One region of the Methylobacterium litchii genome, then DNA from elsewhere that is predicted to be linked to it. Evidence: riboswitches for the same ligand, from Rfam matches in the RefSeq annotation. Region 1 holds a riboswitch; each other region holds the start of a gene.

Evidence for each region. Region 1 has a riboswitch for fluoride ahead of crcB (fluoride efflux transporter CrcB). Riboswitches for the same ligand answer to the same signal wherever they lie in the genome.
Region 2: it holds a riboswitch for fluoride, as region 1 does, so the genes downstream of both, AAHF99_RS24070 (2,3-bisphosphoglycerate-dependent phosphoglycerate mutase) here and crcB (fluoride efflux transporter CrcB) in region 1, are expected to answer to the same signal.
Region 3: it holds a riboswitch for fluoride, as region 1 does, so the genes downstream of both, AAHF99_RS06030 (CrcB family protein) here and crcB (fluoride efflux transporter CrcB) in region 1, are expected to answer to the same signal.

Annotation. Positions count from the first base shown of each region.
Region 1 covers NZ_JBBXMY010000001.1:131,034-139,231, reverse strand. The annotation lists gene AAHF99_RS00700 (lysozyme inhibitor LprI family protein) at 1-169, opposite strand, end outside; gene hemJ (protoporphyrinogen oxidase HemJ) at 205-636, opposite strand; gene AAHF99_RS00690 (uroporphyrinogen decarboxylase) at 641-1,765, opposite strand; gene AAHF99_RS00685 (pyruvate, water dikinase regulatory protein) at 2,196-3,026, shown strand; gene crcB (fluoride efflux transporter CrcB) at 3,081-3,470, opposite strand; fluoride riboswitch at 3,544-3,619, opposite strand; gene AAHF99_RS00675 (hypothetical protein) at 3,661-4,173, opposite strand; gene AAHF99_RS00670 (hypothetical protein) at 4,336-5,625, opposite strand; gene AAHF99_RS00665 (tetratricopeptide repeat protein) at 5,619-6,524, opposite strand; gene AAHF99_RS00660 (vWA domain-containing protein) at 6,524-7,450, opposite strand; gene AAHF99_RS00655 (VWA domain-containing protein) at 7,447-8,198, opposite strand, start outside.
Region 2 covers NZ_JBBXMY010000021.1:38,660-45,533, reverse strand. The annotation lists partial or broken gene AAHF99_RS24105 (helix-turn-helix domain-containing protein) at 1-606, shown strand, start outside; gene AAHF99_RS24100 (hypothetical protein) at 602-973, opposite strand; gene AAHF99_RS24095 (DsbA family protein) at 1,190-1,825, shown strand; gene AAHF99_RS24090 (molybdopterin-dependent oxidoreductase) at 2,142-3,221, opposite strand; gene AAHF99_RS24085 (hypothetical protein) at 3,360-3,698, opposite strand; gene AAHF99_RS24080 (hypothetical protein) at 3,695-3,844, opposite strand; gene AAHF99_RS27220 (hypothetical protein) at 3,786-4,028, opposite strand; gene AAHF99_RS24075 (hypothetical protein) at 4,056-4,256, opposite strand; gene AAHF99_RS24070 (2,3-bisphosphoglycerate-dependent phosphoglycerate mutase) at 4,281-4,901, opposite strand; fluoride riboswitch at 5,099-5,161, opposite strand; gene AAHF99_RS24065 (hypothetical protein) at 5,359-5,574, opposite strand; gene AAHF99_RS24060 (hypothetical protein) at 5,981-6,151, opposite strand.
Region 3 covers NZ_JBBXMY010000002.1:182,480-189,353, reverse strand. The annotation lists gene xoxF5 (lanthanide-dependent methanol dehydrogenase XoxF5) at 1-694, opposite strand, end outside; fluoride riboswitch at 1,310-1,379, opposite strand; gene AAHF99_RS06040 (EamA family transporter) at 1,495-1,932, shown strand; gene AAHF99_RS06035 (hypothetical protein) at 1,940-2,542, opposite strand; gene AAHF99_RS06030 (CrcB family protein) at 2,539-2,808, opposite strand; fluoride riboswitch at 3,031-3,093, opposite strand; gene AAHF99_RS06025 (winged helix-turn-helix domain-containing protein) at 3,582-3,935, shown strand; gene modA (molybdate ABC transporter substrate-binding protein) at 3,994-4,776, shown strand; gene modB (molybdate ABC transporter permease subunit) at 4,781-5,446, shown strand; gene AAHF99_RS06010 (ABC transporter ATP-binding protein) at 5,439-6,182, shown strand; gene AAHF99_RS06005 (sulfite exporter TauE/SafE family protein) at 6,184-6,874, shown strand, end outside.

The DNA of each region.
Region 1 (8,198 bases):
GGATCTCGAACCGGGTCGCCATCTCGACGTCCCGGTCGTTGAGGGGGAGATGGGCGCAGATCGCCTTCTCGTCGGGGGCCTCGGCCTTGTCGCAGGCGAAGCTCGCCGCTTCGGCGGAGCCGCCGGCGAGGACGAGGAGAACGGCAAGGGCAAAGGTCGTGCGGCGCATGGACGATAACGGCCGAGCCTGCCGGAGGCTCCCGGTCAGAAGCCCGGCTTCACCGTCGCCAGCACCACGATGACGATCATCAGCAGCGTCGGCACCTCGTTGATCACCCGGTAGAACTTGTGGCCCCGGGTGTTCCGGTCGGCGGCGAAGTCCTTGACCATCCGGGCGAGCCAGCCGTGGATGCCCGACATCGCCACCACCAGGGCGAACTTCGCCTGCAGCCAGGGGGCGGCGTAGTAGCCGCTCATCCAGGCCAGCGTCAGCCCGAACACCCAGGTCGCGATCATGGCGGGCGTCATGATCGCCTTGAGCAGGCGCCGCTCCATGATCTTGAAGGTCGCCGATTGCACCTCGGAGCCCGGCGGCAGGCTCGCGTGGTAGACGAACAGCCGGGGCAGGTAGAGCATCGCCGCCATCCAGGCGATGAGGCTCACGATGTGTCCGGCCTTGATCCAGTCGTAGAGCACGCCCCTAGCCCCTGAGCCGGGCGAGCATCCGCTCGACATGGGCCACCGGCGTCTGCGGCGTGATCCCATGGCCGAGGTTGAACACGTGGGGCGATCCCTGCACGGCCTCGCGGATGCCGTCCACGGCCGCGTCCAGGGCCGCGCCACCCGCGATCAGCGTTTCGGGGTGCAGGTTCCCCTGCGTGACCGTCGAGGCCGGTACGCGGCCTCGCAGGGCCTTCAGATCCACGCCCCAATCGACACCCACCGCGTCGGCGCCGGTCTCGGGCACCACGCGGGCATGGCCGTCGAGGCCGGAGCCCCGGGCGAAGACGATGATCTTGGCGCCCGGCACCCGGGCGCGGACCCCCGCGATCATCCGGGCGATGGGTCGGAGCGACCAGCGGGTGAGGGCGTCCGGTACCGCCCCGCCCGGCAGGGCGCTCTCGGTGACGTCGCCCACCGGCTCGACCACGTCGGCGGAGGCGGGGACCGCCTTGGGCAGGGTGCCGGCATGGGATTCGAAGATCTGCACGGCGTCGGCGCCGGCCTCGAGCTGGCGCACGAGGTAGTCGGTCTGCACCGTGACGAGGCGGTCGATCAGTTCGTCCACCAGCGCCGTGTCGCCCTCGGCGAGCGCCCGGGCGGGGGCGAGGTCGGGGGTGCCCCGGCCGCCGATCATGTAGCTCGCCACGGTCCACGGCGCGCCGCAGAAGCCGAGCAGCGTCGTCTCCGCCGGCAGTTCGGCCCGCAGCCGCGTCACCGTCTCGAAGACGGGGGCGAGGTGGGTCATCACCGCCCCGTCGCCCGCCTCGCGCAAACGCTCGAAGGCGGCGCGGTCGCTCAGGGGATCGAGGCGCGGGCCCTCGCCCTCCACGAAGCGCACGTCCTGCCCGAGGGCGTGGGGCACGACGAGGATGTCCGAGAACAGGATGGCCGCGTCGAAGCCGAAGCGGCGGATCGGCTGGAGCGTCACCTCCACGGCGAAGTCGGGCGTGTAGCACAGGTCGAGGAAGGAGCCCGCCGTCGCCCGGGTGGCCCGATACTCCGGCAGATAGCGTCCCGCTTGGCGCATCATCCAGGCCGGAGGCGGCCAGACCGCCTCGCCCGAGAGCACCTTCAGCATCGTCCTGTCCGGTTGAACCGTCATGCGCTCCCGTACCCGTTTCTTCGCCAACCGGCCCGGTCGCGACGATCCCCAGGGGACCTCTCATAAAGAGAGAGAGAGAATCTTAGACTCTGTTTTTTCTCTTGGAGGCTGATGAGCGGGAGCGCAACCGTATCCACACCCGATCCCCGGTTCGGCGCCGTTAACGGAGCTTTAAAGGATTTGCGCGAAGATGATGGAAGAGGGTTCCTGCTCAAGGCCTTGCGCCGGGTGGTGAGCCGGTCCGGACCCCGCGTGTCCGGCTTTTCCCGAACCGGGTGCGGAATCCGCCCCGATTTGACGGCCTGTGTATGCAGGAGTCGATAGCCGGACGGGGTTCTGCTCTGGACCGGCCGACCGGGCCTGCCTATCCACACTTATCGACTCCCCGGCGGTCGCCGTTGGATAACCGAACCGGCCGGAGACGCCGCGTATGGGCCGCAGCTACTTCCACCTACATCTCGTGTCGGATTCCACCGGCGAGACGCTCATCAATGTCGGGCGCGCGGCGGCGGCGCAGTACGAGGGCGTCTCGGCCATCGAGCACGTCTACCCCCTCGTGCGCTCCGCCTCGCAGCTGGAGCGGGTGATCTCGGAGATCCGCGCCGCGCCGGGCCTCGTGCTCTACACCCTGGTGGGGGGCGACCTCGGCCAGCGGCTGGAGATGGCGGCGCGGGAATCCGGCTCGCCCTGCCTGTCGGTGCTGCAGCCGGTCCACGACCTGCTGCAATCCTACCTCGGCACGCAGAAGGCGGCACGTCCCGGCGCCCAGCACATGCTGAACGCCGAGTACTTCAAGCGCATCGACGCGATGAACTTCACCCTCGCCCATGACGACGGCAACCTGCCGGAGGATCTGGAGGAGGCGGACGTCATCCTGCTCGGCGTCAGCCGCACCTCGAAGACGCCGACCTCGATCTACCTCGCCAACCGGGGCCTGAAGACCACGAATCTGCCCCTCGTACCGGGCATGCCGATGCCGCCGGCCATCGAGGCGGCGCGCAAGCCCCTGATAGTCGGGCTGTTCGCCTCGCCGGAGCGGATCATCCAGATCCGCCAGAACCGGCTGTCGAGCCTGAACGCCGACGAGAGTTCGATGTATGTCGACCGCGAGGCGGTGGCCGACGAGATCACCGCCTCCCGGCGGCTGTTCATCAAGAACCGCTGGCCGACCATCGACGTGACGCGCCGGTCGATCGAGGAGACGGCCGCCGCCATCCTCGACCTGCACCGCGACCACCGGATGAAGTTCATCGCGGAATAATCCAGGGGCCTTGCCCCTGGACCCCACCAAAGGGCTTGCCCTTTGGGATCCCCGTCAGGATGCGCTCAGGATGCCGCGCACCAGGGCCATGCCGGCGATCAGGCCGAGGAGGCCGCCCGCGACCGAGGCCAGGACGTAAGCGGCCGACAGGGCCGTCTCGCCCCGCTCGTACAGGGCGATGGCATCGAGGGAGAAGGTCGAGAAGGTGGTGAAGCCGCCGAGCACGCCCGTCGTCAGGAGCAGACGGGCGGGGTGGCCCGCTGCGCCGCGCAGGGCGAAGCCTTCGGCCAGCACGCCCATCAGGAACGAGCCCAGCACGTTGATGAGGAGCGTCGCCAGGGGAAAGCCCAGGCCCGGCAGCGTCCGCGACACCGCCACGTTGAATCCGTGGCGAAACCCGCCGCCGATCCCGGCGCCGAGGAAAACGATGAGGGTGTTGATCATGCCTGTCCCGTCCCGGTTGGACGAGCGGCCCGGCCGCGATGCGGGCACGCCCCCACCGCAGGCGAAAGCCGCCCTTGCGGTAGGAGCCATCAGCCCTGGCCGGTCATCCGGCAAGGCGGTTGTCGGGGAGCTCCATCCCCATCCCGCCGAGCGTTAACGCACGGGCGGGACGAGGGAAAGGGCCTGAACCCTACGCCGCGACGGCGAAGTGGCTGCGCTGCTCGATCTGCGCGACGTAGAAATCCTCGATCACGTCGCGAACCACCTCCGCGAGGTCGGCGCCGCGATGCTCGTCGAGATGGATGTCGCTGCCGATCACCCGGCCGATATGCGCGCTGGCGCTCGAACCCGGCACGAGACGCTCGTTGTAGCGCTGATGCAGGCCGGAAATCGAAATATAGTTCTTGCCGCCGAGCTCGGGGCCGTACTTGATCTTGATCTTCTGCTCGCTGTCGACCCCGCGCAGCTTGGCACAGAGCGTGACGAAGTTGTCGGTGTCGATCAGCAACTCCGTCCCGGTGATGCAGCCATGGGCGTTGTGCTCTTCGTTCAGCACCTCCGCCATCAGGTTCAGCACCTCGATCACCGGCTGGAGGGCGCGGGTGCCGTCGTCCAGCAGCTTCTGCCGGAAGCCGTTGCTGCGGGCATCGGCGGCGGCAAGACGGGTGCGGAAACGGTCCTTGACTTCGGTGGTATGCGGCATCGGTTTAGTCCTCCGGGCGACAGCGAAAACGCGGACTCTTCGTCCGTTGGTGTTCGGTCTACGGAGCGAATGCAGTTGACGCAAGATAGTGCAAAACATTGATGCTTGCTCAGGACTTGAGCGTTTGCTTAAAACCTCAGCCTGCCTGAAAAACAGGCAACATCATGCAGGTCCGTCGAGGGGCTTCAGCACGGGGGCGGGGCCGAATGCCCGGCCGGGCTCGCTCTTCGTCAGGGCGCGGGCCAGGGCAACGAGATCCGGCGTCGCGCCTCCGGTCGGGCCGTAGACGGCGCGGTCGAGGGCGGCGAGCGCCTCGCGGGTCTCGGGCCGCTCCCGCCAGCGGCGGGCGAGGGCGGGCATCGCGGCCTCGCCCGCCGCCACGGCGGCGCGGACGGCGTTGGCGTCGCCGGTCCGGGCGGCCCGGCGCAGGTCGCGGGCGATGACGGCAGGCAGGCGGAGCGTCCCCCGTTCCCGGCGGAAGCCGAGGAGGGCGAGGCCGAGCCCGAAGGCCAGCACGCCCGCCGCCACGGCGATCAGCGCGGAGGCGGCGGCGCCCTTGGCCCCGTCGGTCTCCCGGTCGGGCAGGCCGCCGCCGATCTGGCGAGCGGGGATCTCGGCCTCGCGCATGGTGCGCGAGACCGTGTCGAACCACGGGATGGCGATGGCGTCGAGGGGGATCACCTCCGGCACGCCGGGCTTCACGTCCCAGACATAGGTGGCGCGGGCGACGGGGCCGGCGGGGGTGATGATGGTCTCGCGGACGACCGGCCCGGCGAAGGTGATGATGCCGCGCGTGCGCAGGACCGGCCGGGGCGGCAGGCCCTCGGCGAGCATCCCCTGCGCCTCCAGCACCACCGTCCGCCGGACGGTCTCGTAGATCTTCACCGTCTCCGGGTCGCGGCTCCACGAATCGGTGATGCTCACGTCGCGGGCGGGGAGCCACCAGGGCTCCTTCGCGTCGGGGCCGCCGGTCGGGGCGGTCCAGGGGGCGACGGTGAAGGGGATCGGCTGCGAGCGCACGTCCACCACCTTGCGCTCGCCGACGTCGTTGACGGTCAGCCGGTGGACGAAGGGCTCGATGGTGAACGCGCCCGCATGGTGCGGGAAGATCGCCACCGTCCGGTCGAAGGCGATGGCGGTCTGGCCGTCGGGGAGGCGGGTCTTGCTCCAATGGTCGCGGCCGAGCTGCGTCCAGGTGAAGTTGGCGAGCGGCGGCTGGATCACCTCCTCCAGCAGGATCGGCTGGCGGTAGACCCCGTGGATCTTCAGGAGCACCATCTCGCGGGTGTAGGGCGTCGCCCCGCCGTTCAGTTCGGGGGTGACGGTGAGGGTGAGGTCACCGGGTTCCACCTCGGCGAGGGCAGGCAGCGACATCCCGGCCAGCAGCAACCCGGCGAGAAGCCCAGTCCGCCCTCGCCGCACCCCGCGACCCCAGTCCCAAAAAATCACCATGGGTTGCTCCCGGCGGGCATGGCGGTGCCGGCCTCGACGCGGCGGGCCTGCTCGGCCTTGAGGCGGAGCTTGAGGTAGCGGCCGGGATCGTCGGGCAGAGTCTGGAGCCACAGGCGGTCGGGGCGGATTTCGTGCGCCTCGAAGCTCTTCGTCACCCGGCGGGCCTCGCGCTCGGGGGCCTCGGCGACCATGGCGGGGCCGGTGCCGGAGCGGCCGCGCCCGGCGGCGTCGCCCACCGAGCCGCGTGCCTTGCCGCCGGCCGAGTCGATGGCAGCCTGTTCGGAGCGGCCCCGCCGGGCGACGGCGCTATTGCCGGGCAGCGAGGCGCTGCTGCTCGCTTCGCGGTTGCCGGCAAGGCCCTCGCCGCTGGACGAGGCGTTGACGTCGTCGTTCGGGTCCTGGTGGGCGGATTTGTTGTAGCGGGCGCCGTACTGCGCCGTGCCGTTGGCGATGCCGCCGCCGGGGCCGCGGTCGATCGCCTCTTCCAGCATCCGGGCGATCAGCGAGCGGTTGGCCTGGGCGTCCGCGTCGCGGGGGTTGAAGCGCAGGGCCTCGTCGTAGGCGGCGATGGCGCCCTGCAGGTCGCCGGAGCGGGCGAGCGCGTTGCCGAGGTTGTAGCTCGCCCGGCGCCCGCCGTTGCGGAACAGGGTGATGGCCTCGTCCAGCCGCCCCGCCTCGTAGACGGCGGCGGCCCGCCAAGCGGGGTCCTCGAATACCCGCGCGGCGAGGCCGGGCAGGTGGACGCTCATCAGCAGGCGCCCGACACCGGTGCGCGGCTGCGACAGGGCGACGAGGGTCACGATCCCCAGGCCGACGAGGACGAGCCCGCCGATCCGCGCACTCCGCCGCCACGCCGGCGGCAGGCCGAGGGTCCGGGGTGACGCGAGGGCGGCCGGCATCAGGCGCTCCGTCGGAACAGCAGGAGGGCGGGTAGGGCCGCCAGGGCGAGCAGCCAACGCCCGAGATCGGCGAAGGCGACGACGCCGTAGCCGCCGGCCGCGAGGTGCTGGGCGGTGGGCGCAGCCACCGCGTCGAGCACGGGGGTCGCGGCACGGATCTCGGCGCTGGTGCCGCCACCCGCCGCCGCGAGGCGCTGGAGGGGCCCCGGATCCGGCTTCGGCACGCCCGGCGGCAGGGCCTTCGTGGCGGGGACGAACAGGGTGTCGAGGCGCCAGCCCCGGGCGCGGATCGCCCCGGCCTCGCGCAGGGCGGCCTCGCCGATGCCGTCGCCGTCGCTGATCAGCACTACGTTGGCGGCGATCACGTTGGCCTCGGCGAGGGTCCGGCTGGCCAGCGCGAGGCCGCGCTCCGGGTGGCTGCCCCGGTCGGGCACCGTGTCGGCGTCGAGGGAGAAGAGCGTGGTGCCGAGGCTGTCCCGGTCGGTGGTGGGGGAGGCGGCGAGGTAGGCGTCGCCGGCATAGATCACCAAGGCGACGGGGCGGGTGCCGGCGGCCTGCGCGACGGAGGCGGCGGCCTCGCGCACGCCCTGCAGGTTGCCGCCCTCGGCGACCGAGCGGGAGAGGTCGACGACGAGGATCGTCTCGTCGAGGTTGCGGAACGTGCCGGTGTCCCGGCGCTCCACCGCCGGCCCGGCGAGGCCGAGGACGAGACCCGCCGCGCAGAGCCCCGCCGCGAGGTTGGCGCCACGCTTGCCGCCGAGCACCGATCCGGTGCGCGAGAGGTAGGCCATCAGGGCGGGATCGACCTCCCGGCCCCAATCGCCGAGCGGCGCCGCCCGGCGCACGGCATAGAGCGCCAGGGCGACGACGATGGGGAGCGCCGCGAGCCACCAGGGCCGCAGGAGGGTGAGTCCGGCGAGCGTCATGCGCTCCTCCGCACGGCGAGCAGCCCCACGGCGAAGGCCAGTGCCAGGGCGCCCGGCCAGACCCACAGATCCTTGCGCAGGGGCAGCGGCGGGGGCGGGGTGCGCCCGCCCTCCAGGGTGTCGATGGCCTGCGCCACGGTGACGAGGTCGTCCGTGGTCTTCACCCGGAAGAAGCGCCCGCCGCTCGTCTCGGCCATGGTCTTCAGGGTCTCGCTGTCGACCACGTCCTGCTCGCCGTTGGCGTCGGCGAGGTCGCGGGGGCCGAGCGCGATGGTGTAGACGCGCACGCCGATCTCCTTGGCGAGGTCGGCCACGTCCTTCGGCGCGGTCTGGCCGGCATTGTTGGCGCCGTCCGAGAGCAGCACCACCGCCTTCGTCGCGGCGGGGCGCCCCTCGGGAATGTTCGCGTCGCGCGGGTCGAGGCGGCGCAGGGCGAGGCCGAGCCCGTCGCCGATGCCGGTGGAGCGGCCGGAAATGCCGATCGTCGCCTCCTCCAGGGCGCGGGCGACGGAGGCGGTGTCGAAGGTCAGCCCGGCGGCGACGTAGGCCTGATCCGCGAACAGGACGAGGCCGATCCGGTCCCCCGCCCGGCGGCGGATGAAGTCGGCCCCGACGCGCTTCACCGCCGCCAGCCGGCTCACGGTCTCGCCGTCGAGGGAGAAGTCGCGCCGCTCCATGGAGCCGGAGAGATCCATGGCGATCATGATCTCGCGCCCCGAAGCCGGGAGCGCGGCCGAGGGCATCACCA
Region 2 (6,874 bases), on a different contig from region 1:
GATCAAGGACATCCGTCGGGCCACACGTCGGCAGTTCTCGTCCGAGGAGAAGATCCGCGTGGTGCTGGAAGGCTTGCGTGGCGAGGACAGCATCGCCGAGTTGTGCCGACGTGAGGGGATCGCCACCTCGATGTACTACGGCTAGTCCAAGGATTTCCTGGAGGCTGGCAAGAAGCGCCTGTCCGGCGACACGGCTCGTGCTGCCACCACGGATGAGGTGCGGGATCTTCGTCGCGAAGCGGGGGCGCTGAAGGAGGTCGTGGCTGATCTCGTCCTGGAGAACCGTCTGCTCAAAAAAAGCATGAGCGGGGCTGGGGGCGACGAGGCATGAGGTACCCGGCCCCCGAGAAGCTGGAGATCATCCGGCTCGTTGAGCAATCCCATCTGCCGGTGCGCGCCACCCTGGGCAAGCTCGGCATCACCCGCTCGACGTTCTACCGGTGGTACGACGCTTACCAGCGCGGCGGCCCCGAGGCGTTGAGCGACCATCCCTCGCGGCCGAGCCGGGTCTGGAACCGTCTCCCTGCGGAGATCCGCGAGCAGATCGTGGCCCTGGCCTTGGAGCAGCCTGAACTCAGCCCGCGTGAACTGGCGGTACGCTTCACCGCCGCCGCGGATGCTCCGGCCGGTCGTGGTTCATGTGGCACCGCTGGCAGACCGCTATGAGGTTCACGTCCCGGTTGTCGGCGGTGTCGTGGTTGCGGTGGCCGGTCGCCAGGACCACCCGCGTCGTCCGTACGGATCTGAGAACGTCGTCCTCTCCAACCGCAAGGCAGACGGCCTGCCCCTTCCCGTCGCGCCAGGAACCGACCTGCGCGTCCCACCAGCGGCCATCGCCAAGGTGCCAGACGGTTTCCCCATGCGGTCGCCCGCAGCCCTCACAGCGGCCCTTGGCGCGTCGAAAGCGGATCACCGCCGACAGCTGCGGCCAGTCGATGGGGTAGAAGAAGCGGTGCTCGCGCCGGATCGGCATGGCGGGACTGAAGCGTGGCGACTAGATCGCCTCTCGCATGGGGCTCAATCTCTGGCAACGGATGAGGGGTCGCCCGTAGTCGCTGGGCGACGCGCCGGGGCCACGCTTCGGGAGGTAGAATGCTGCCGAGATAATGCATCGGATCACACGAGCCCTTGTCGCTCAGCTCTTTAGCTTGTACCAGCCGCGCTTTATCTCAGGACTGCTGATCCTCTAATGATCACACGCCGCCGAGTTCTGTATGTGGCTGTGGGGGCCGCTGTCGCTCGTGCTAATTTTGTAAAGCAAGCCTTGGCGCAGAATATCTCTCCCGACGTACTCGCTGAAGCGGGTCCGCTTGGTGACGTATGGCTTGGAGATAAGGATGCGCCAGTGACGATCATCGAGTATGCCTCGATGCCCTGCTCACACTGCGCCACATTTCACACAAAGACATGGCCCGCTCTCAAAGAGCGCTATGTCGATACCGGCAAGGTTCGTTTCACCCTGCGCGAGTTTCCAATCGGCCCGCTGGCAACGGCTGCCTTCATGCAGGCCCGATGCGCGGGGAAAACGCGCTACTACCCGATCACTGACTTGCTGTTTGAGCGCCAAGCTGACTGGGCATTCACCGAACATCCCGTCGATAAGCTGCGGATGCTGATGCAGCAAGCCGGGATCGAGCAGCAGCAGTTCGATAATTGCTTGAGAAACCAAGAAATCTACGATGCAATCAATGTAGTCAAAAATAAAGGTGCGGAAGTTCTACAGATTGACTCCACTCCGACATTCTTTGTAAATGGCCGTCGCCTGAAGGGAGACATGCCGATAGAAACTTTATCTCAAGTGGTTGATCCCTTAATTTCAAAATAAAAATTATACAATCAGTATATATTCTGGTTATGCAAGTTTTTTCAATAGTCATGGCTGCACATGACGCATTGGCAGCCCATTATTGCTTTCGGGTCGCGTCTATCAATTCTACTAGCTGAATGGCTCAGTGCGTGTGGTGTGATACCCTCGTTGCTACCGTACTCTTGCCGTCAACTACCGTCCTTGTCGTGACCTACCGTAATCGTGGCAACCGCCGAGGCCCGGCTGATGCCTCGTGTGCTGACACTCGGCATCGCCCTGCTCCTCGCCGCGGTCGCAGGGCTGGCGGCGGTCACGCTATGGCAGGTCTGAAAGTTCAGACCACGCTTACCCGCGTGCGGTGCCACGCGGCGCTGAGATAGCCCTTGTAGTTCCAGGTGTCGTCGGGAGCCGCGGGCTGGGTTTGTCCGGCCTCGTCCCAGGCGCGCACCGCCAGCTCATGCTCGCCCGCGGGCAAGTCCAGGTCGATCGTCCAGAACGTCCAGGCGAACGGCGCCCGTGTATCGTGTTCCAACGCGGCCCGCGCCCATGTCCGGCCGCCGTCCCCCGAGACGTCGACCCGGACCACGGCGCGATCTCCGCAGATGGCGTAGCCCTTGATGCTGTTTGACCCGGCTTTCAGGCTCGTACCCCGCGACGGCTCGCAGATCACCGCGTTGAGAGGCATCGTGTTAATCGTGTGCCCCTCAGCCGGGTCTGCCGTCTCCGCGGTCACGTCGGATGGGAACAGCTTGTAGTCGCCGGCCTGGATCGGGTTGTCCGACGGATGGTCCTGCACAGTGATGCGCTTCAGCCATTTCGGGCTGCGCACCCCGGCAAATCCCGGCACGACGGCGCGCAGCGGGAAGCCGTGCTCGGGCAGGAGAGGCGCGCCGTTCATCGCGTAGGCGAGCAGGGTCTCTGGTGCGAGCGCCTTGGCGAGTGGGATCGAGGCCCCGTAGGGATGCCCCTCGACCGTATCGTGGCTCTCGAAGGCGACGTGCAGGTCTGCACCGGCGTCGATCCCGGCCTCGCGCAGCACATCACCCAACCGGACCCCAGTCCAGTCGGCGGTGCCGATCGCGCCGCCGTCCCACGGGTCGCCGGAGACCGGGGCAACCGCCCGCATGTCCGCGCGGCGGTTGCCGGCACACTGCATCGTGGCGGTGACGGTGACCTGCGGGAAGCGCGATTGCAGGTCGTGTAGCGACAGCTTCAACGCGGTCGAACCCGCCCCGTCGACGGTGAAGCGGTAGCCGTCCGCTTCGATCTCCGGCAGATCGCCGTGCGAGCGCACGTAGAAGTCGTCGGCTGCGGTCCGGTAGGCGGCACGCAGGCGGTCCAGCGGCGGCTCGGCGTTGTAGGGCGTCTCCCCGTGAACGATCAGGCGCGTCTTGCGCTCGGCCAAGCTCGTCATGGGGTTCTCCTCTCTCAGCATCCAGGGATTCAACGTATCAATCCGCGTCCGGCCTCGTAACGTTCCGGGTACGACCTCACGGCGACGCCGCTCATGCGGTCCGGAGACACGCCCATGCTCAATGATTGGGCCGGTCGCTCATGGGGCGGATGCCACCTCCTGATGCTCCCGCCAAAGGCGCCTGAGCGTCTCACGCGTGTCGTCGAGAACCGCGACACGCCGCGCGTACCAGCGCTCCAGCAGCGCCTCCGCCTCCGCCTCGATATGGCAGCGGGAAAGGTCGATAGAGAAGTCTGGATTGTAACGCTCGACGGCGGTGATCGCGTCGTAGCCCTGTTCGCGAGCTGCACGCAGCGCCTCGATTAGGGGATAGTTCGGCTGCTCGGGTTCCGAGCTGTCCGGACAGTTGTCGCGTGGGGTGACCTTCGCGCTGAGACGCGTCCCGGGATAGAGGGTCTCGCGGGTGCTCTTGCTCATGGCTCACTCCTGTTCGCCGACTGATGTCGGCCGTGGCGTCCGAAAGGGTTCTCGAACCGGGCGCGGGGGCCAAGTTCGGCCTCGATATCAAGGAGGCGGTTGTACTTTGCCAGCCGCTCGCCCCGGCAGGGCGCGTCGGACTTCATCTGGCCGCAACCCATCGCCACTGCGAAATCGGCAATGAACGCGTCGGTGGTCTCGCCCAGCTGGCACGCTGGCCGTTGCAGTGACGCCTCCGTCGAGAGTGACGCGCACCTGAAGCGTCGGGTGGCCGCGTGAGTCGAGGATCTCAAGGGCGTCGAGGCTGTGGATGGTTGTGCCCGTGCTCATGGCGTGCTCCGCATTGGATCGAGGGTCTCAGCGCATCACGAGGAACAGCGCGACCAAGGCGACGACGAGGATCGCGGCCGGGATCAGCCAGACGAGACCTATCGATCTTCCCGACCCACCGAATGGGCCCGCCGCCCTGTGGTGCTGGCCTTCGACGACTCCGAGTCCGCGGATGTCTTCCAGTTCCGGGTCGGGGTCGTGCTGCGGAGGCTGCGATATCGAGCTCATGGTGGGGACTCCGTGGGTAGCGGTTCAGGTCACGACCTCGCGCGCCTCGACCGAGGCGTCCGGGGCGAAGCGGTAGACGCGCACCGAGCCAGTCGGCAGCTCCAGACGCGCGATGGCGTCGGCGTGCAGAGCCTCGATGCCGGCCACGAGGGCGCGCAGCGAATTACCGTGGGCGACGACGAGGGCGGTCCCGCGCATCGCCGCCGGCAGAACGCGGGTGAGGTGGTAAGGCGCCACGCGCGCCAAGGTGTCCCGAATGCTCTCGCCTCCCGGGGGAGCGGTCGCATAGGAGCGGCGCCACACCCTGACCTGATCCGCGCCCCAGCGCACCTCCGCCTCGACATGGGTGAGGCCGGTGAGCGCGCCATAGTCGCGCTCATCCAGCGCGGCAGCGCACTCGACCGCGAGGCCAGGGCGACCGAGCGCGTCGAGGATCAGCCCCGCGGTCTCAGCGGTGCGCGAGCGGGTCGAGCAGAACGCGGCGTCGGGGTAGAGGCCATGTTCTAGCAGGCGCCGCCCCGCGGCCCGCGCCTGCTCGCGCCCGCGCGCTGTCAGCGGTACGTCGCGGGTGCCGGTGAACTCGCCGGCTGCGTTGGCCTCGCTCTCTCCGTGCCGGACGAGCAAGAGGGTGCGGGCGACATTCACAACAGGTCCCCGGCCAAGGCGGCGCGTGCAAGCGCCAGTCCCGCCACGAGCCCAGTGAGGCCGCCAGCGCCCACAACGAGGAATACAATTAGGAAGTTCACAGTATCGCCCCACTCGCACTCGCGAGGGTGACGAAGAGTCCGCTACGCGGCCGGTGGTGCTCCAAGCCCCCGCCACGCGCGGGCGCCGACGCACCCTCCGTGACAGGAGCCATCAGCCCTCACGGGCGGTTGTCGGGGAGCTCCATCCCCATCACTTTGGTAGATGGTGATGCCGGAGGGCCGATCAAGTGGTGGTCCGCATACAGATCCCCCGATGCTTTCCGCCGGCATAAGGTCCACCGCCGCCGCCGCATATGCTCCGGCCGGTCATGGTTCATGTGGTACCGCTGGCAGAAGGCCGTGAGGTTGGCGCCGGTGTTGTCGGCCGTGTCGTAGGCGAAGGCCCCCGCAGTTCTTTACTGCTGCCCTTGCCCACCGCTCTTGCTTGCCTTGTTGGCCTTGTGATGTCCCACGGCGCATCCGGCCGCAGCCCCGGCTTTGCCGTGCCCGGCCATATGACCGGCAACGCCGCCAACGACTGCACCCTTCAGGCAGCCCTTAGCCTGTGCAGGAGCAGTCCCGACCAGAGCGCTGAGAGCCAGGGCTGAGGCTGCAATCACAATCCGGGGCATGGCGTGTCTCCTATCTGTGCAGGAGCCAACACATGGCCGAACGCGCCCGTTCCTACTGTGCAGGTCAGCGCCGCAGCGCTTCGATCCAGGCTTTGACTGGATCGAGCACGAAGCCTACGTAGGACACCCATGTCCGTGACCGACTGTTTTGTGGCACGGCATCAGCCGAGCGAGCTGCCATAGAGGCCGCCACGTAGGCATCCTCACGTTCCCTGCACTCATCCAAGGCGTTGCGCTCGTTTCCGGCGCGGCTCTGCCCCGCCGGCTGGTGAGTGGAAGCATCACGGATGCAGCTATGCCACGCCTGCTCAAGCGCCTGTAGATCACCCGGTGCAGCCGCGAGAGCCGCAAGTGGCTCAACGGCTGCAAGGCTAACGATGATTGCGAGAGCGCGCACGGATGCCGCTCAGTCGTCTGCTACGGCGATGTGAGCAATTACGCGGGCGCCATCGCCCAGCGAGGCATTCACCGCACGGGCGAGTTCGACCCGAGCTGCGCCATCCGCCAGCAGCACAAGGCTAGCGAGGAGAAGCCCGAGAAGGGCGAGCCGGTGAGGCGTGGGGAGGGGGATCGGCATGGGAGGCGCCTTGAGGACGCCTGACCATACCCCAGCCGCTGGGCTGCAGCTGCCACCCAGCGACCACAGCGGCACAAAAAGCGAACAGCCTGTGCCTCCGTTTGGCCTTAGAGCCGCCCCGGCGGTGGCGGGGGCGGTCCATCATCGTCATCGTCATCCGGCGGCGGGGGCCTCCGGTGATGATGGGGCGGGGGCCTATCGTCATCGAGGTCCGGCGGCGGGGGCTGGAAACGATGAGGTGGCGGGGGCGGTCGGTCGTAATCCTCGTCGGGCGGTGGCGGTCGCCTATCGTCGTACGGCTGAGCGGCAACGCCAGCCGTAGCGAGCACGAGCAGGTAGGCGCCTCCATCGTGGTTTGGTCCGCCCATACAGCGTGTGAGATGGCCCGAACGATCCATGGGCCAACCGCTGATTGGAGCAAGCTGAGCGAAGGAGATGCACCGCATCGTCATCACGTGCGCTACGGAAAAGAACCAGGGAAAGGCCCTTGCTTCAACAAGGCAGGCGCCGAACTGGGACGACGTACAAGAGATCTCTAAAGGTCGCCGGAATAATCCTCAGGAGCAACAGGGGCTTGATCGCAAAGCCGCCAGATTTCCACGAAGCAGGTGGCGTAGCCTGCCAGGAAAACGGCGGTCCAGTGCATCGACGTATCCTTCCCTAATAGGTCGCTGTCGACGTTATAGGCGCGAGAGCTTGACCTTACCTAAACGTGTCTTTCGT
Region 3 (6,874 bases), on a different contig from region 1:
GCGAGGTGGTCTTCTCGGGATCGACGAGGAGCTGGTCGTCCGGGCCTTCCGAGTAGCCGCGCCACACGCGCTTGCCGGTCTTCAGGTCGTAGGCGGTGATCGAGCACTGCACGCCAAACTCGCCGCCGGAGATGCCGACCAGCACCTTGTCCTTCACGGGGAGGACGGTGGCGGTGTTGGTCGCGCCCTTGCCCGGGTCGCCGTTCTTGACCGACCAGTTGACCTTGCCGGACTTCGCGTCGAGCGAGACGACGGTGGTGTCGGCCTGATGCAGGATGATCGCGCCGTCGGCATAGGCCAGGCCACGGTTGACCGTGTCACAGCACATGACCGGGATCACGGACGGATCCTGCTTCGGCTCGTACTTCCAGAGGATCTTCTGCTCGTGGTCGAGATCGAGGGCGTACACGATGTTCGGGAACGGCGTGTGCACGTACATGACGTTGCCGATCACGAGCGGCGCGCCCTCGTGGCCGCGCAGGACGCCGGTCGAGAACGTCCAGGCGACCTGAAGGTCCTTCACGTTCTTGGTGTTGATCTGGTCGAGCTTCGAGAAGCGGGTGTTCGAATAGTTCAGCCCGGGGAACGCCCAGTCGTTGGGGTTCTCCATCATCTTCATCAGGTCGTCGTTGGCCGAGGCCGGCAGCACGGTGGCGGCATAGGCAACTGACGCCGCGAGGGCGATCTTTTTCATGCGCGTTCCTCCGTTCAGACGCCGCGGCCAGAATTCGGCGTGGCCACGCGTCATGTCACGCGTTATCGCCGCTTTTCTATCCCCGAAGTTCCTCCGTTCAGGTCGAAAGCGAGCGATGCAGGTCTATCAAGGCCATTTGAGATTACAATAAGATTCTTCTAAGTGCGACAGTTTTTCTTGTGCCGTCAGCATATTTACTTATTGAGGCATGGATAATCTACCCGGCAAGCGATGCGCTTCCCAGGACCAAGTAAAACTGGCTTTTTAAAAAGATCTAAGATGCCAATTTTCTTCGATTATCGGTTTATTGCCGTTGACTCGAAGCTTGTTTTAGCTATCCTGACCTCTCCGACAAGTAAGACTGAGATCTAGCGAACGACTTAAGTTACCGCTCGGGAAGTTCGCTGGGTGCGGCGGGGTCTTCGGACCTCGCCGTTTTTTTCGTTCGAGCACGACGAAACGCGCGCGAAATCGCGCGCGTGGGGCAGGCTCAGAGCGGCGGTTGGTGGGATCGCATCGGCACACGGCTCACGCAGGATCCCGGCGACGGGATCGGGTTACGGGAGGTGCGCGGCCGGATGTGGGGACAGGCGCAGCCCTACCCGCGCCCGGAAGCGCACGGTAGGAGCTATCGTCCGGGCGTCGGGCCCGGCAGTTGTCGGGGAGCTCCATCCCCATCCCACGTCGGGCAAGGTGGCTTAATCCACCATCGCCGTCAATTACCTCGCGAGGCACGGCGGAAGGCGCGGCTCCGGAACTCCGGAGGGGTCTCGCCTCGGCCGCAACCAAGGGATTTGGCGATGAGAAACCTGGTGTTCGCCTGGCAGTTCTGGGCGCTGCTCTCGGCCGCCTTCGCGGCGCTGACGGCGATCTTCGCCAAGGTCGGTATCGAGAACGTGAACTCCGATTTTGCGACCTTCATCCGCACCGTGGTGATCTTGTCCGTGCTCGGCGCGATCCTCGTGGGCACGGGCGAGTGGCAGCCGCTCGCAACCGTCTCGCGACGCACCTACCTGTTCCTGGTGCTTTCCGGGCTCGCCACGGGCGGCTCCTGGCTTTGCTACTTCCGCGCCCTGAAGCTCGGCGATGCCGCGCGCGTGGCGCCCATCGACAAGCTCAGCGTGGTGTTGGTCGCGGTGTTCGGCGCAGCGTTCCTGGGCGAGCGGCTGGCGACCGTGAACTGGATCGGCGTCGGCCTCATCGCGGCCGGCGCCGTCCTGGTCGCCTTAAGGGTTTGAGGCGGGCTCAGGCCCCGCCGGCTGCGAAGGCCTCGTACAGGAAGTACAGGCCGTAGGCGGTCACCGCGACGGCGGCGACCCCGTCCAGGACGTAGGGCGGGATACGCCGGAACACGCCGATGCCGCGCAGGACGATGCCGAGCATGGCGATCACGACGAGCCCAAGGCCGACGCCGAGGGTCGCGGTCGCCGGCCCGTCACGTAGCGAGACCCCCAGCCAGACCACGAGGATCTCCAGCCCTTCCGCCGCCAGCGCCCAGGCGGCGACGCCGATCCCGCCGGCGTTGAGCGGCAGCGCCCAGCCGGTGCCGACGGGGGCGATGTCGTTCGTCTCCCGGAAGCCCGAGATGAATTCGTAGACGAGATAAGCCCCGAACCCGAGCAGCAGCAGGGCGGAAATCCAATCCAGCCAGTGCAGGGCGATGCCGTACGCCGCCACCTGCAACACCGCCGCCAGGATCGCCACCCCGGTCGCCCCGAGCGCGGACCCGAGCGCCACGCTGCGCCACCCGAACTTGTAGGCGGCCGCCGCGACCACGGTGGCGGCAATGAACAACTCCGTAAAGGTCACCTGGAAGGTGATGAGGGTTCCCACCCACGACGGGCTCACGCCGCCCCTCCGCCGACCGCGGCGCGCACCACCATCAGGGCCAGGAACAGCGCGCCCAGGGCCAGGACCACCGAGCCGGTCACGTAGGCGAACGCGGCCCCGGCCTGGCCCTTCTCGAAGAGGAGTGCGGCGTCCAGGGAGAATGCCGAGAATGTCGTGAAGCCACCGAGGATGCCGGTGGTCAGGAACAGCCGAAGTTGCATGGGCAGGCCGGACCTGAGGGCGAAATACTCGGCGATCAGGCCCATCAGGAACGAGCCGAGCACGTTGATGCCCAAGGTCCCGTAGGGAAAGGCCCCTGCGCCCAGCAGGCGCAGCGCGAGGATGTTTACCCGTGGCGAAGGGCGCCGCCAAATCCCGCCCCCAGAAACACGATCACGAAGCCCATTGCCTGCCCTCTCACCCTTTCGATCCGGGGCAGCAAGAAACCCGCCGCGCGGCGGAGCGGCGTCAGGCACGCTCCCGCCACGGACGGGCCACCTCGTGCCCGCGCAGCAGGAGCCATCAGCCCTTACGGGCGGTTGTCGGGAAGCTCCATTCCCATCACGCGCGCGGTCTTTAGCGCCCCAAGCCGCGACGCGTCAAAGGCGTCTGACGGTGGACGGCGCCTTGCTTGGACCGTCCCGGCCGGCAGGAGGTCGCCGGCGGCCCGCCTCGTCGAAATCCATACCGCTGCTCGGGGCACCCGCGGTCAGGCGTGCCGCCAGACCTTGAAGGGGGAGATCACCAGGATGCCCGCCAGCAGCGGCAGCAAGACGGCTGAGAGTGCCAGCCCGAGCAGTTGGCCGCATCGTGCCCATCGACCTTCCGTGCGACCTTGGAAAGCCGGCGTCGCCGATTCGTCACGTCACGGCTCGCCCTTCGGCGGCTGCTCATGCCCTGGCGGTTCTCAGGCGCGCTGAGCCGAGGTTCCGGGTCACCGTGAGGAGCGGCACCTAAGCCCGAAAGGCTGCGCCCGCAGCCGGCGCGGCCCTGGCGGTGCTCGGGTATGCGCGTCGTACGGAAGCCTGACGGCAATTGGCACCTGACGGGAGGTGGGATGGACGAAGCCCGCATCAGCCTACGTATCGAGTTGCGGGCCGACACCTTGCTCGGGCCGGGTAAGGTCGCACTTCTGGAAGGCATCCGCGAGACCGGGTCCATCTCGGCCGCAAGCCGCCGCATGGGCATGAGCTACAAGCGCGCCTGGTACCTGATCGAAACCCTCAATGCCGCTTTCCGCGAGCCCCTGGTCGAGAAGAGCAAGGGCGGCAAGGCGGGGGGTGGGGCGCGCCTGACCGCGACCGGCGATGCCGTGCTCGACGGCTACCGGCGCACGGAAGCCTCCGCCGCGAAGGCCGCGGCCAGCGAGGTCGAGCGGCTCTCCACGCTGCTCAAGCCAAGAGAAGATTGATCCGGGGAAGCGAGTTCTGCCCCTTGCGATATAGCCGATCAGCTATATCGTCCAGCGCATGCTTCGCATTCCTGCCCTCCTCATCGCCGCCGCCCTCACGCTCGCCCCCGTGGCAGGGGCCAGGGCGGATGCGCCCGTGCAAGTGGCGGCCGCCGCCGACCTGAAGTTCGCGCTCGACTCGGTCGCGACGCGGTTCAAGGCCGACACCGGCCAGGAACTCGCAATCACGTACGGGTCCTCCGGCAACTTCGCCCGGCAACTGGCGCAGGACGCGCCGTTCCAGGTCTTCCTGTCGGCCGACGAGGGCTTCGTGTTCCGGCTCGCCGATGCAGGTAAGACGGTCGATCGCGGCGCCCTCTACGCGGAGGGGCGCATCGTGCTGTTCGCTCCCCATGGCTCGCCAATGAAGCCCGACGCCGGGATGACCGACCTCAAGGCCGCCCTGGGGGACGGGCGGGTGCGCAAGTTCGCCATCGCCAACCCGGAGCATGCCCCGTACGGACGGGCGGCGGAGGAGGCGCTGGCCTCGCAGGGCCTGTGGGACGAGGCGAAGCCCCTTCTGGTCCTGGGCGAGAACGTGTCCCAGGCCGCACAGTTCGCGGCGTCCGGCTCGACCCAGGGCGGGATCTTCGCCTATTCCCTGGTTCTATCGCCGGAGGTGTCGAAGCTCGGCTCTTACGCGCTGATCCCGGCCGCCTGGCACAAGCCACTGCGCCAGAGGATGGTCCTGATGCGCCACGCCGGCGAGACCGCGAAGGCGTTCCAGGCCTACATGCAATCCCCGCCGGCCCGCGAGATCCTGCGCAGGTACGGTTTCGTGCTTCCGGGCGAGGCGCCGTGAGCGGATGGACTGGCAGGCCCTCTCGTTGTCCCTGCGCCTCGGGGCGCTGACCGTCCTGTTGCTTCTGCCGGTCGGGGTGGTCCTTGGCCGGTGGCTCGCCTTCCGGCGCTTTCGGGGGCGCTCGCTGGCGGAGGCGCTGCTGGCGCTACCGCTGGTGCTGCCGCCGACCGTGCTCGGGTACTACCTCCTGTCCGCGTTCGGCGGGGCATCTCCCCTGGGACAGGCTTGGCAGGCCGCTTTCGGGCATCCGCTCGCCTTCAGCTTCCCGGGCCTGCTCCTTGCCTCCGTGATCGCCAACCTGCCGTTCGCCGTGCAGCCCATGCAACGGGGCTTCGAGGCCATCCCGACCGACGTGCGCGAGGCCGCGGCGGTGTCGGGCCTGACGCCGTGGCGCATACTTTGGGCCATCGACCTGCCGCTGGCCTGGCCGGGCATCGTCACCGGGCTGGTGCTCGCCTTCGCGCACACCCTCGGGGAGTTCGGGGTGGTGCTGATGGTCGGGGGTTCGATCCCGGGTGAGACCCGCACGGTCGCGGTCGCCATCTACGACCGGGTGCAGGCGTTCGACATGGATGCCGCCGGGTCCATGGCGGCCCTGCTGCTGCTCCTGTCCCTGGCGGCCCTCACCCTGACCTACACCCTTTCGAGCCGGGTCGGACGTCGTGCATGACCGCTCGGGCCTCCACGTCCGCCTGCGACAGGACGGGCCGATCCCGCTGGCGGTGGACCTCGCATGCGGGCCGAGCGAGCTCCTGGCGCTCGTAGGGCCGTCCGGCGGCGGGAAGACGACCGTCCTCAGGACCATCGCCGGTCTGTATCGGCCGGGGGAGGGACAGGTGACCTGCGGCGGCACGGCGTGGCTCGACACGGGGTCTGGGATCGACCTCGCGCCGCATCGGCGACGGGTCGGAATGGTGTTCCAGTCCTACGCCCTGTTCCCGCATATGACGGCCCTCGGGAACGTCGTGGCGGCAATGGGTCACCTGCCCGAAGCCAGACGCGCGGAACGGGCCCGTGCGCTTCTCCGGCTGGTCCATCTGGACGGGCTGGGGGAACGTCGGCCGTCCGCGTTGTCCGGCGGGCAGCAGCAGCGGGTCGCGGTCGCCCGTGCCCTGGCACGGGACCCGGATGTACTGCTCCTCGACGAGCCGTTCGCCGCCGTGGATCGGCGCACGCGCCGAAGGTTGCAGGAGGAGCTCGGCGAGCTTCGTGCCACCCTGCGCATTCCCATCGTCCTCGTGACCCACGACCTCGACGAGGCGGTGAGGCTCGCCGACCGCCTGTGCGTCCTCGACCGCGGCACGACCCTTCAGTCGGGTCGACCCGGGGAGGTCCTCGGCTCGCCGGCCGGGAGCCGCGTGCGGGAGGCATTGGACCTGGACGGGGTGATGCAGGATGCAGGGTGAGATGCGATCAGCACCGAGGAGGGGTCCAGTCCCGGCGTTCCTCGGCGGCGGCCTGATTGGAATGCTCGGGGGGCTCGTCGGCCTCGGGGGCGCCGAGTTCCGGCTGCCGCTCCTGATCGGCACCTTCGGCTTCCCGGCCCTGGAGGCCGTCATCGTCAACAAGGCGACCAGCCTAGTGGTGGTGGCGAGCGCCCTGCCGTTCCGGGCGGGTTCGATACCGCTCGCCGAGGTCGCCGCCCACTGGCCCGTCATCGTGAACCTGCTGGCCGGCAGCCTGGCCGGGGCCTGGCTCGGGGCGGGCTGGGCCACGCGCCTTCGCTCGGCGACCCTGCACCGGGTCATCGCGGTCCTGCTAGTCGCAATCGCGGGCCTGCTTCTGGCCGGCCATGCACAAGGCTCAGGGGCGCCCGCGCTCGCCGGAGCGGCACTTGTCGCGGCCGGCGTCGCCGCAGGGCTCGTGATCGGCGTTGTGGCCGCCCTGCTCGGGGTCGCGGGCGGCGAGCTCCTGATCCCCACGCTGGTGATGCTGTTCGGCGTCGACGTCAAGCTCGCCGGCAGCTTGTCGTTGGCGGTGAGCCTGCCGACCATGGTCGCGGCGTTCGCACGCTACAGCCGCGACGGCAGCTTCGACGTGCTGGCCCGCGAACGGCCCTTCGTCCTGGTCATGGCGGTCGGGTCGGTGGCCGGAGCCT